DNA from 3 places in the Enterococcus sp. XAF26B05_ASV22 genome. Region 1 is predicted to be linked to each of the others. Evidence: a T-box and tRNA genes for the amino acid it is inferred to sense, from the RefSeq annotation. Region 1 holds a T-box; the other regions hold tRNA genes.
The links. A T-box is a leader RNA that pairs with one kind of tRNA and senses whether it is charged. The one in region 1 lies ahead of AC1PU0_RS03190 (valine--tRNA ligase), so its partner is inferred to be a tRNA-Val.
Positions count from the first base shown of each region.

Region 2: it has a tRNA-Val gene. The T-box ahead of AC1PU0_RS03190 (valine--tRNA ligase) is inferred to sense a tRNA for this amino acid. The anticodon was not compared.
Region 3: it has a tRNA-Val gene. The T-box ahead of AC1PU0_RS03190 (valine--tRNA ligase) is inferred to sense a tRNA for this amino acid. The anticodon was not compared.

Region 1 is NZ_CM161538.1:639,140-642,864, forward strand. Features, by position in the region: gene thiI (tRNA uracil 4-sulfurtransferase ThiI) at 1-362, shown strand, start outside; gene AC1PU0_RS03180 (redox-sensing transcriptional repressor Rex) at 523-1,176, shown strand; gene tpx (thiol peroxidase) at 1,302-1,793, shown strand; T-box leader at 1,839-2,058, shown strand; gene AC1PU0_RS03190 (valine--tRNA ligase) at 2,210-3,725, shown strand, end outside.
Region 2 is NZ_CM161538.1:2,922,924-2,926,648, forward strand. Features, by position in the region: tRNA gene AC1PU0_RS14470 (tRNA-Ile) at 1-21, opposite strand, end outside; tRNA gene AC1PU0_RS14475 (tRNA-Gly) at 26-96, opposite strand; tRNA gene AC1PU0_RS14480 (tRNA-Asp) at 109-182, opposite strand; tRNA gene AC1PU0_RS14485 (tRNA-Met) at 237-310, opposite strand; tRNA gene AC1PU0_RS14490 (tRNA-Ser) at 395-484, opposite strand; tRNA gene AC1PU0_RS14495 (tRNA-Ile) at 522-595, opposite strand; tRNA gene AC1PU0_RS14500 (tRNA-Met) at 612-685, opposite strand; tRNA gene AC1PU0_RS14505 (tRNA-Ala) at 704-776, opposite strand; tRNA gene AC1PU0_RS14510 (tRNA-Pro) at 789-862, opposite strand; tRNA gene AC1PU0_RS14515 (tRNA-Arg) at 872-945, opposite strand; tRNA gene AC1PU0_RS14520 (tRNA-Leu) at 1,043-1,128, opposite strand; tRNA gene AC1PU0_RS14525 (tRNA-Gly) at 1,144-1,215, opposite strand; tRNA gene AC1PU0_RS14530 (tRNA-Thr) at 1,224-1,296, opposite strand; tRNA gene AC1PU0_RS14535 (tRNA-Leu) at 1,332-1,413, opposite strand; tRNA gene AC1PU0_RS14540 (tRNA-Lys) at 1,426-1,498, opposite strand; tRNA gene AC1PU0_RS14545 (tRNA-Val) at 1,505-1,577, opposite strand; rRNA gene rrf (5S ribosomal RNA) at 1,592-1,707, opposite strand; rRNA gene AC1PU0_RS14555 (23S ribosomal RNA) at 1,803-3,725, opposite strand, start outside.
Region 3 is NZ_CM161538.1:1,371,414-1,375,138, reverse strand. Features, by position in the region: tRNA gene AC1PU0_RS06820 (tRNA-Leu) at 119-202, opposite strand; tRNA gene AC1PU0_RS06815 (tRNA-Cys) at 218-288, opposite strand; tRNA gene AC1PU0_RS06810 (tRNA-Gln) at 323-394, opposite strand; tRNA gene AC1PU0_RS06805 (tRNA-His) at 416-488, opposite strand; tRNA gene AC1PU0_RS06800 (tRNA-His) at 521-593, opposite strand; tRNA gene AC1PU0_RS06795 (tRNA-Trp) at 607-677, opposite strand; tRNA gene AC1PU0_RS06790 (tRNA-Tyr) at 687-767, opposite strand; tRNA gene AC1PU0_RS06785 (tRNA-Phe) at 771-843, opposite strand; tRNA gene AC1PU0_RS06780 (tRNA-Asp) at 860-933, opposite strand; tRNA gene AC1PU0_RS06775 (tRNA-Val) at 943-1,015, opposite strand; tRNA gene AC1PU0_RS06770 (tRNA-Glu) at 1,028-1,099, opposite strand; tRNA gene AC1PU0_RS06765 (tRNA-Ser) at 1,114-1,202, opposite strand; tRNA gene AC1PU0_RS06760 (tRNA-Asn) at 1,250-1,323, opposite strand; rRNA gene rrf (5S ribosomal RNA) at 1,331-1,446, opposite strand; rRNA gene AC1PU0_RS06750 (23S ribosomal RNA) at 1,542-3,725, opposite strand, start outside.

The DNA of each region.
Region 1 (3,725 bases):
TAGTAATCATCAATGGAGAATCATTGGGGCAAGTAGCATCACAAACCTTACAAAGTATGGTTGCAATCAACGAAGTGACGACAACGCCGATTATTCGCCCAGTCGTATCGATGGACAAGGGGGAAATCATCGAAATCGCTGAAAAAATCGATACCTTTGAGTTAGCAATCCAACCATTTGAAGATTGCTGTACGATTTTTGCACCGCCACAACCTAAAACAAGACCTAAATTAGACAAAGCCCAAGCCTATGAAGCTAGACTTGATATAGAAGGGTTGATGGCCCGATCAATGGCTGGTTTAAAAGTTAGTGAAATAACTGAACAAAGTGAACAAAACGAAGAATTTTTTGATTTGCTATAAAAGCTAGAAGAACAGACTTGATAACGTTATCGATTCTGTTCTTTTTTATTAGTTTTTTTCTAATAGCTCCTATTTTTTTCACAAACAAGTTGCCCACGACTTGTAAGCATGATAAACTATAAATATATATATGTGAAATGAGTAACAAGGAGGCTAGGAAATGAAGGAATTACTTAAAGAAAAAACAATGCCTAAAGCGACAGCCAAGCGGTTGCCGTTGTACTTGCGATATTTGAAAATGCTAGGAGATTCTGGTGTAACGCGAATCAAATCAAAAGAATTTAGTGACGTGATTCAAGTCCCACCCGCAACCATTCGTCGTGATTTTTCTCACTTAGGAGAACTTGGGCGCAGTGGTTATGGCTATGATGTCCCTTACTTAATCGAGGTTTTTAGTCATATTTTGAATACACAACAAGAAAAACGGATTGCGCTAATCGGGTGTGGCAATTTAGGAAAAGCGCTAGTCAAAAATAACTTTCGAAGAAATGAAAACTTGAATATTGTTTGTGCATTTGATACTGAAAAAGAACTTGTGGGGCTTTCTGTAGATGATATCATCATACAACCAATGGAAAATCTAACTGAAGAAGTCAAAAAAACAGGTGTCACGGTGGCTATCTCTACGGTACCGAGCCAGTTTGCACAAGATGCGATCGATAAAATCGTCGATGCTGGTATTACAGCTATTTTGAATTTTGCTCCAGATAGAGTAACTGTGCCTCACAATGTGAATGTCCAATACATCGATTTGACAACAGAATTGCAGACGTTGATTTATTTTGATGAAACGTTTGCGAGTAAAAAAAACTAGAAAGCAAGAACTTTGTCATCTATTCCTCCTTCCTCTATACTAAATAAAGAGAGAGAATGTCAAATTGTTGAGTATTCGTAGCTTGAAACGCTTGCTCAGCTTTTAAATTAGAGGAGGAAAATACAATGAACGTTACAAGAAAAGGCGAAAAAGTGGAAATAATTGGTGCCCAACCCGAAGTCGGTGCTAAAGCGCCAGATTTTTCATTAGGAAATTTAAATGATGAAGTAGTAAATCTATCAGATTTCACTGGTACGCCTGTGCTGATCAGTGTTGTACCTGATATTGATACTAGAATCTGTTCACTACAAACAAAACGCTTCAATCAAGAAGCTGCGAATGTTGAAGGTGTAAAATTTATCACGATTTCTAATAACACAAAAGAAGAGCAAGCGAATTGGTGCGCAGCTGAGGGCGTGGATATGGAAATTTTACATGATACTGAAGGTGAATTTGGTGAAGCCTATGGATTGTTTATTCCTGCAATGGGGCACTTAGCTCGTAGCATTTTTGTGATCGATAAAGATGGCAACATAGTTTACGAAGCAATTTCAGCAGAAATTTCAGAAGAGCCTGATTATGCTACTGCGTTGGAACAAGCTAAAGCCGCACGTTAATTATTTTTCAAATTGACTTCTATTCAACTTCAATGTTAAAATGATTCAAAGACTATGAACAAGAGGAGTATTACTGGCATCGTTCTAGAGAGAGAATCAATCGGTGGAAGATTTTCACATAACCAGTAAGAAGGTAGCTTGGGAGTCAATGATTTGAATGGAGTAGAATGATTCGATTAGTGATCGTTACCTCACGAATGAAGCGGTGTCTGGATCGTCAGACACAATTTAGGTGGTACCGCGTACAGAAGTTTACGCCCTAAAATACGAAAGTATTTTAGGGCTTTTTACATGTTCATCACAGATTGTGAAGCAATCTGATGTTGAACAGTACAAGGCGACTTATAAGGAGCGTTGTCACCTTAGTTTATCGTTTCACCATTCATTTAAATTAGAATCAGAAAGAAGGAACGCGTATGTCAGAAGAAAAAAATCTACCGACAAAATACCAACCTACAGAAGTAGAACAAGGCCGTTATCAAAAATGGCTAGACCAAGATTTATTCAAACCAAACGGCAATAAAGATGCAAAACCCTATTCAATCGTGATTCCACCGCCAAATGTTACAGGGAAACTACATTTAGGTCATGCATGGGATACCACTTTACAAGATATGATCATCCGTCAAAAAAGAATGCAAGGTTTTGATACATTATGGCTGCCGGGAATGGATCACGCAGGTATCGCAACCCAAGCAAAAGTTGAAGAAAAATTAGCTGAACAAGATATTTCTCGTTACGATTTAGGACGTGAAAAATTTGTTGAGCAAGTTTGGGATTGGAAAGAAGAATATGCTTCTCATATCCGTGAACAATGGGCAAAAATGGGCTTATCACTAGATTATAGCCGTGAACGTTTTACTTTAGATGACGGATTATCTCAAGCTGTCCGTAAAGTCTTCGTTTCTTTATACGAAAAAGACCTGATTTACCGTGGGGAATACATCATCAACTGGGATCCAAAAGCCAAAACAGCCTTATCTGATATCGAAGTAATCCACAAAGATATCGAAGGGGCCTTTTATCATATGAGTTATCCACTGACGGACGGAACAGGCGTTGTGGAAATCGCAACAACACGTCCTGAAACAATGTTAGGCGATACGGCGATTGCTGTTCATCCAGATGATGAGCGTTATCAAGCCTTGATCGGAAAAACAGTCACATTGCCATTAGTAGACAAAGAAATCCCGATTATTGCAGATGAGTATGTAGATATGGAATTTGGAACAGGTGTCGTAAAAATCACACCAGCCCATGATCCAAATGACTTTGAAGTGGGTAATCGTCATGATTTACCTCGTGTGAATGTCATGAATGAAGATGGTTCTATGAATGATTTAGCAGGTAAATATGCAGGGATGGACCGTTTCGCAGCACGTAAATTGATCGTTTCTGATCTAAAAGAAATGGGTCGTCTGATTAAAATTGAAACAATGAATCACAGTGTTGGTCATTCAGAGCGTACAGGTGTCGTTGTTGAACCTCGTTTATCCACACAATGGTTTGTTAAAATGGCGCCATTGGCTGAAAAAGCCATCAAAAATCAAGATACAGAGGATGCAGTAGAATTTTATCCACCACGCTTTAATCAAACATTCTTGCGTTGGATGGAAAATGTCCACGACTGGGTAATCTCACGTCAATTATGGTGGGGCCATCAAATTCCTGCTTGGTATCATAAAGAAACAGGCGAAATGTATGTTGGCATGGAAGCACCAGCCGATCCAGAGAATTGGACCCAAGATTCTGATGTGTTAGATACATGGTTCAGTTCAGCATTATGGCCATTTTCAACAATGGGTTGGCCTGATGAAGAAGCAGCTGATTATCAGCGTTATTTCCCAACAAGTACTTTGGTAACAGGCTACGATATTATTTTCTTCTGGGTTAGCCGCATGATGTTCCAAAGTTTAGAATTTACAGGACAAG
Region 2 (3,725 bases), 1.1 Mb from region 1:
AACCAGCTGAGCTATAGGCCCATAAAGCGGGTGACGAGAATCGAACTCGCGACAACAGCTTGGAAGGCTGTGGTTTTACCACTAAACTACACCCGCAATACTTTAAAACGGTCTGGACGGGACTCGAACCCGCGACCTCCTGCGTGACAGGCAGGCATTCTAACCAGCTGAACTACCAAACCAATGTAACTGTATTGCATCACTTTATGTTACTATGCTTTTATATTTAAAAGCAATTGCGGGGGCAGGATTTGAACCTACGACCTTCGGGTTATGAGCCCGACGAGCTACCTGACTGCTCCACCCCGCGATAATTATAGTCCCTATTGACTATAGAAAGGTGTTAACATGTACTAATTCATCATCAACGCTAAAGCATTGTGATTCTTAGCAAAGGAGGATAAGGGATTCGAACCCTTGCACGGTTTTACCCGCCTGACGGTTTTCAAGACCGTTCCCTTCAGCCGGACTTGGGTAATCCTCCGAAATAAAAAATACTACTATTCAAATCGTCACTACAATGGACCTTGTAGGACTCGAACCTACGACCGGACGGTTATGAGCCGTCTGCTCTAACCAACTGAGCTAAAGGTCCTTGGCTCTTAAAAAAATCGCGGCGAAGGGGATCGAACCCCCGACCTCCCGGGTATGAACCGGACGCTCTAGCCAGCTGAGCTACACCGCGAAAATAATAAAGTACTAATGGAGCCTAGCGGGATCGAACCGCTGACCTCCTGCGTGCAAAGCAGGCGCTCTCCCATCTGAGCTAAGGCCCCACAAAAATAAAATCGGGAAGACAGGATTCGAACCTGCGACCCCTTGGTCCCAAACCAAGTGCTCTACCAAGCTGAGCTACTTCCCGTAGCTATAATGCACCCAAAGGGAGTCGAACCCCTAACCTCTTGATTCGTAGTCAAGCACTCTATCCAGTTGAGCTATGGGTGCTAAAGCAAGGATCAAAGTCAGATGTGTTCATCTGCTTCGTACTTGTCACATCTATTCTGTCAATTTTAGAATTGCCATTCATAGTGCTTCAAAGCAATGCCGAGGACCGGAATCGAACCGGTACGGTGATCACTCACCGCAGGATTTTAAGTCCTGTGCGTCTGCCAGTTCCGCCACCCCGGCGTTTTGAAAAGGCTAAGCGGAAAACGGGGTTCGAACCCGCGACCCCCACCTTGGCAAGGTGGTGCTCTACCACTGAGCTATTTCCGCAGTCTGGATGCCGGCTAAAGGATTTGAACCCTCGACCCTCTGATTACAAATCAGATGCTCTACCAACTGAGCTAAGCCGGCGTTATAATCGCCTAGTTATAAAACGAGACTAAAAATGCGGGTGAAGGGACTTGAACCCCCACGCCGTAAGGCGCTAGATCCTAAATCTAGTGCGTCTGCCAATTCCGCCACACCCGCAAAATATTTCTATGAGCCGTGCAGGGCTCGAACCTGCGACCCTCTGATTAAAAGTCAGATGCTCTACCAACTGAGCTAACGGCTCAAAAAATGGAGGTTGACGGGATCGAACCGCCGACCCCCTGCTTGTAAGGCAGGTGCTCTCCCAGCTGAGCTAAACCTCCAAGACAACACTTTAGCGTGGCGACGTCCTACTCTCACAAAGGGAAACCCTTCACTACAATCGGCGCTAAGAAGCTTAACTTCTGTGTTCGGCATGGGAACAGGTGTATCCTTCTCGCTATCGCCACCACACTGGGTGTTGTTGCTATTTAGTTGAGTGATTATTCACTCAAAACTGGATTGAAGTAGTAATCAAACATTCCGAAACTCTTTTTTATTTCGTTTCTTTGGTTAAGTCCTCGACCGATTAGTATTGGTCCGCTCCGTACATCACTGCACTTCCACTTCCAACCTATCTACCTGATCATCTCTCAGGGGTCTTACTTTCTTAAAGAAATGGGAAATCTCATCTTGAGGTGGGCTTCACACTTAGATGCTTTCAGCGTTTATCCCTTCCCTACATAGCTACCCAGCAATGCCCTTGGCAGAACAACTGGTACACCAGCGGTAAGTCCATCCCGGTCCTCTCGTACTAAGGACAGCTCCTCTCAAATTTCCAACGCCCGCGACGGATAGGGACCGAACTGTCTCACGACGTTCTGAACCCAGCTCGCGTGCCGCTTTAATGGGCGAACAGCCCAACCCTTGGGACCGACTACAGCCCCAGGATGCGACGAGCCGACATCGAGGTGCCAAACCTCCCCGTCGATGTGGACTCTTGGGGGAGATAAGCCTGTTATCCCCAGGGTAGCTTTTATCCGTTGAGCGATGGCCCTTCCATGCGGAACCACCGGATCACTAAGCCCGACTTTCGTCCCTGCTCGACTTGTAAGTCTCGCAGTCAAGCTCCCTTCTGCCTTTACACTCTGCGAATGATTTCCAACCATTCTGAGGGAACCTTTGGGCGCCTCCGTTACTCTTTAGGAGGCGACCGCCCCAGTCAAACTGCCCACCTGACACTGTCTCCCACCACGATAAGTGGTGCGGGTTAGAGGGTTCATAACACAAGGGTAGTATCCCACCAGCGCCTCCACCGAAACTAGCGTTCCGGGTTCATCGGCTCCTACCTATCCTGTACATGTGGTACAAACACTCAATATCAAGCTACAGTAAAGCTCCATGGGGTCTTTCCGTCCTGTCGCGGGTAACCTGCATCTTCACAGGTACTAAAATTTCACCGAGTCTCTCGTTGAGACAGTGCCCAAATCGTTACGCCTTTCGTGCGGGTCGGAACTTACCCGACAAGGAATTTCGCTACCTTAGGACCGTTATAGTTACGGCCGCCGTTTACTGGGGCTTCAATTCTGAGCTTCGCCGAAGCTAACCCATCCTCTTAACCTTCCAGCACCGGGCAGGCGTCAGCCCCTATACTTCATCTTTCGATTTTGCAGAGACCTGTGTTTTTGATAAACAGTCGCTTGGGCCTATTCACTGCGGCTGACCGAAGTCAGCACCCCTTCTCCCGAAGTTACGGGGTCATTTTGCCGAGTTCCTTAACGAGAGTTCGCTCGCTCACCTTAGGATACTCTCCTCGACTACCTGTGTCGGTTTACGGTACGGGCAGTTGTTTTCTCACTAGAAGCTTTTCTTGACAGTGTGACATCAGGAACTTCGGTACTATTATTTCCCTCCCCATCACAGCTTATCCGTATAGAGTAAAGCATTTGACTCTACTCAAGACTTACTGCTTGGACATGCACTTCCAGTCGCATGCATTCCTTAGCCTCCTGCGTCCCTCCATTGCTCAAACAAAAACAACTGGTACAGGAATATCAACCTGTTGTCCATCGCCTACGCCTATCGGCCTCGGCTTAGGTCCCGACTAACCCTGGGCGGACGAGCCTTCCCCAGGAAACCTTAGTCATACGGTGGACGGGATTCTCACCCGTCTTTCGCTACTCATACCGGCATTCTCACTTCTAAGCGCTCCAGCCGTCCTCACGATCGACCTTCAACGCCCTTAAAACGCTCTCCTACCATTACACCAGAGGTGTAATCCACAGCTTCGGTAATATGTTTAGCCCCGGTACATTTTCGGCGCAGGGTCACTCGACTAGTGAGCTATTACGCACTCTTTAAATGGTGGCTGCTTCTGAGCCAACATCCTAGTTGTCTGTGCAACCCCACATCCTTTTCCACTTAACATATATTTTGGGACCTTAGCTGGTGGTCTGGGCTGTTTCCCTTTCGACTACGGATCTTATCACTCG
Region 3 (3,725 bases), 730 kb from region 1:
TAAAAATAAATATGACATTGATGGTTTGACCAACATCTGACGGACATTTGACGGACATCAGAAAAAATGAAAGAAAAAAAAGAGCACCAACGTAAGATAAACGTTGATGCTTGGCATATACCGGCGGCCGGGGTCGAACCGGCACGATCGTAAGATCACAGGATTTTGAGTCCAGCGCGTCTGCCAATTCCGCCACGCCGGCATTAAATAATTTGCAAGGCGGTAACCGGATTTGAACCGGTGATGAAGGTTTTGCAGACCTCTGCCTTACCACTTGGCTATACCGCCATATTACAATTTACAAATTCTCTAAAAGAGAAAACTGGGGTAGCTGGATTCGAACCAACGCATGACAGGATCAAAACCTGTTGCCTTACCGCTTGGCTATACCCCAATAATAAAATTTAAAGCTAAGGGCGACTGATGGGAATCGAACCCACGCGTGGCGGAACCACAATCCGCTGTGTTAACCACTTCACCACAATCGCCATAATATACATAATATAAAATTTAGAGCAAGGGCGACTGATGGGGATCGAACCCACGCATGGCGGAACCACAATCCGCTGTGTTAACCACTTCACCACAATCGCCATAATATATTAACAGGGATAGTAGGAATCGAACCCACAATGACGGTTTTGGAGACCGTAGTTATACCGTTTAACTATATCCCTACTATGTAATGGAGGAAAGTGGATTCGAACCACTGAACCCTAAGGAACGGATTTACAGTCCGTCGCGTTTAGCCACTTCGCTATTCCTCCAAATGGCGCAAGACAGAATCGAACTGCCGACACACGGAGCTTCAATCCGTTGCTCTACCAACTGAGCTACTGCGCCAAAACTATAATACTAACGGTCTGGACGGGACTCGAACCCGCGACCTCCTGCGTGACAGGCAGGCATTCTAACCAGCTGAACTACCAAACCGTAATTTAATGGAGGTTGACGGGATCGAACCGCCGACCCCCTGCTTGTAAGGCAGGTGCTCTCCCAGCTGAGCTAAACCTCCAATAAATATAAATGACCCGTACGGGAATCGAACCCGTGATACCGCCGTGAAAGGGCGGTGTCTTAACCGCTTGACCAACGGGCCAATAAAACTTAATACGGAGAGTAAGGGATTCGAACCCTTGAGACAGCGTTAACCGTCTACATGATTTCCAATCATGCTCCTTCGGCCACTCGGACAACTCTCCAAAGTTAAAAAGAAGCAAACATTACTCATAAGTCCTATATTAAGGAACTCCGGCAGTAGGACTCGAACCTACGACATCATGATTAACAGTCATGCGCTACTACCAACTGAGCTATGCCGGAATAATTAGCGTGGCGACGTCCTACTCTCACAAAGGGAAACCCTTCACTACAATCGGCGCTAAGAAGCTTAACTTCTGTGTTCGGCATGGGAACAGGTGTATCCTTCTCGCTATCGCCACCACACTGGGTGTTGTTGCTATTTAGTTGAGTGATTATTCACTCAAAACTGGATTGAAGTAGTAATCAAACATTCCGAAACTCTTTTTTATTTTGTTTTTTTGGTTAAGTCCTCGACCGATTAGTATTGGTCCGCTCCGTACATCACTGCACTTCCACTTCCAACCTATCTACCTGATCATCTCTCAGGGGTCTTACTTTCTTAAAGAAATGGGAAATCTCATCTTGAGGTGGGCTTCACACTTAGATGCTTTCAGCGTTTATCCCTTCCCTACATAGCTACCCAGCAATGCCCTTGGCAGAACAACTGGTACACCAGCGGTAAGTCCATCCCGGTCCTCTCGTACTAAGGACAGCTCCTCTCAAATTTCCAACGCCCGCGACGGATAGGGACCGAACTGTCTCACGACGTTCTGAACCCAGCTCGCGTGCCGCTTTAATGGGCGAACAGCCCAACCCTTGGGACCGACTACAGCCCCAGGATGCGACGAGCCGACATCGAGGTGCCAAACCTCCCCGTCGATGTGGACTCTTGGGGGAGATAAGCCTGTTATCCCCAGGGTAGCTTTTATCCGTTGAGCGATGGCCCTTCCATGCGGAACCACCGGATCACTAAGCCCGACTTTCGTCCCTGCTCGACTTGTAAGTCTCGCAGTCAAGCTCCCTTCTGCCTTTACACTCTGCGAATGATTTCCAACCATTCTGAGGGAACCTTTGGGCGCCTCCGTTACTCTTTAGGAGGCGACCGCCCCAGTCAAACTGCCCACCTGACACTGTCTCCCACCACGATAAGTGGTGCGGGTTAGAGGGTTCATAACACAAGGGTAGTATCCCACCAGCGCCTCCACCGAAACTAGCGTTCCGGGTTCATCGGCTCCTACCTATCCTGTACATGTGGTACAAACACTCAATATCAAGCTACAGTAAAGCTCCATGGGGTCTTTCCGTCCTGTCGCGGGTAACCTGCATCTTCACAGGTACTAAAATTTCACCGAGTCTCTCGTTGAGACAGTGCCCAAATCGTTACGCCTTTCGTGCGGGTCGGAACTTACCCGACAAGGAATTTCGCTACCTTAGGACCGTTATAGTTACGGCCGCCGTTTACTGGGGCTTCAATTCTGAGCTTCGCCGAAGCTAACCCATCCTCTTAACCTTCCAGCACCGGGCAGGCGTCAGCCCCTATACTTCATCTTTCGATTTTGCAGAGACCTGTGTTTTTGATAAACAGTCGCTTGGGCCTATTCACTGCGGCTGACCGAAGTCAGCACCCCTTCTCCCGAAGTTACGGGGTCATTTTGCCGAGTTCCTTAACGAGAGTTCGCTCGCTCACCTTAGGATACTCTCCTCGACTACCTGTGTCGGTTTACGGTACGGGCAGTTGTTTTCTTACTAGAAGCTTTTCTTGACAGTGTGACATCAGGAACTTCGGTACTATTATTTCCCTCCCCATCACAGCTTATCCGTATAGAGTAAAGCATTTGACTCTACTCAAGACTTACTGCTTGGACATGCACTTCCAGTCGCATGCATTCCTTAGCCTCCTGCGTCCCTCCATTGCTCAAACAAAAACAACTGGTACAGGAATATCAACCTGTTGTCCATCGCCTACGCCTATCGGCCTCGGCTTAGGTCCCGACTAACCCTGGGCGGACGAGCCTTCCCCAGGAAACCTTAGTCATACGGTGGACGGGATTCTCACCCGTCTTTCGCTACTCATACCGGCATTCTCACTTCTAAGCGCTCCAGCCGTCCTCACGATCGACCTTCAACGCCCTTAGAACGCTCTCCTACCATTACACCAGAGGTGTAATCCACAGCTTCGGTAATATGTTTAGCCCCGGTACATTTTCGGCGCAGGGTCACTCGACTAGTGAGCTATTACGCACTCTTTAAATGGTGGCTGCTTCTGAGCCAACATCCTAGTTGTCTGTGCAACCCCACATCCTTTTCCACTTAACATATATTTTGGGACCTTAGCTGGTGGTCTGGGCTGTTTCCCTTTCGACTACGGATCTTATCACTCGCAGTCTGACTCCCGGATATAAATGAATGGCATTCGGAGTTTATCTGAATTCGGTAACCCGAGATGGGCCCCTAGTCCAAACAGTGCTCTACCTCCATCATTCTTAATTCCGAGGCTAGCCCTAAAGCTATTTCGGAGAGAACCAGCTATCTCCAAGTTCGTTTGGAATTTCTCCGCTACCCACAGCTCATCCCCGCACTTTTCAACGTACGTGGGTTCGGTCCTCCAGTGCGTTTTACCACACCTTCAACCTGGCCATGGG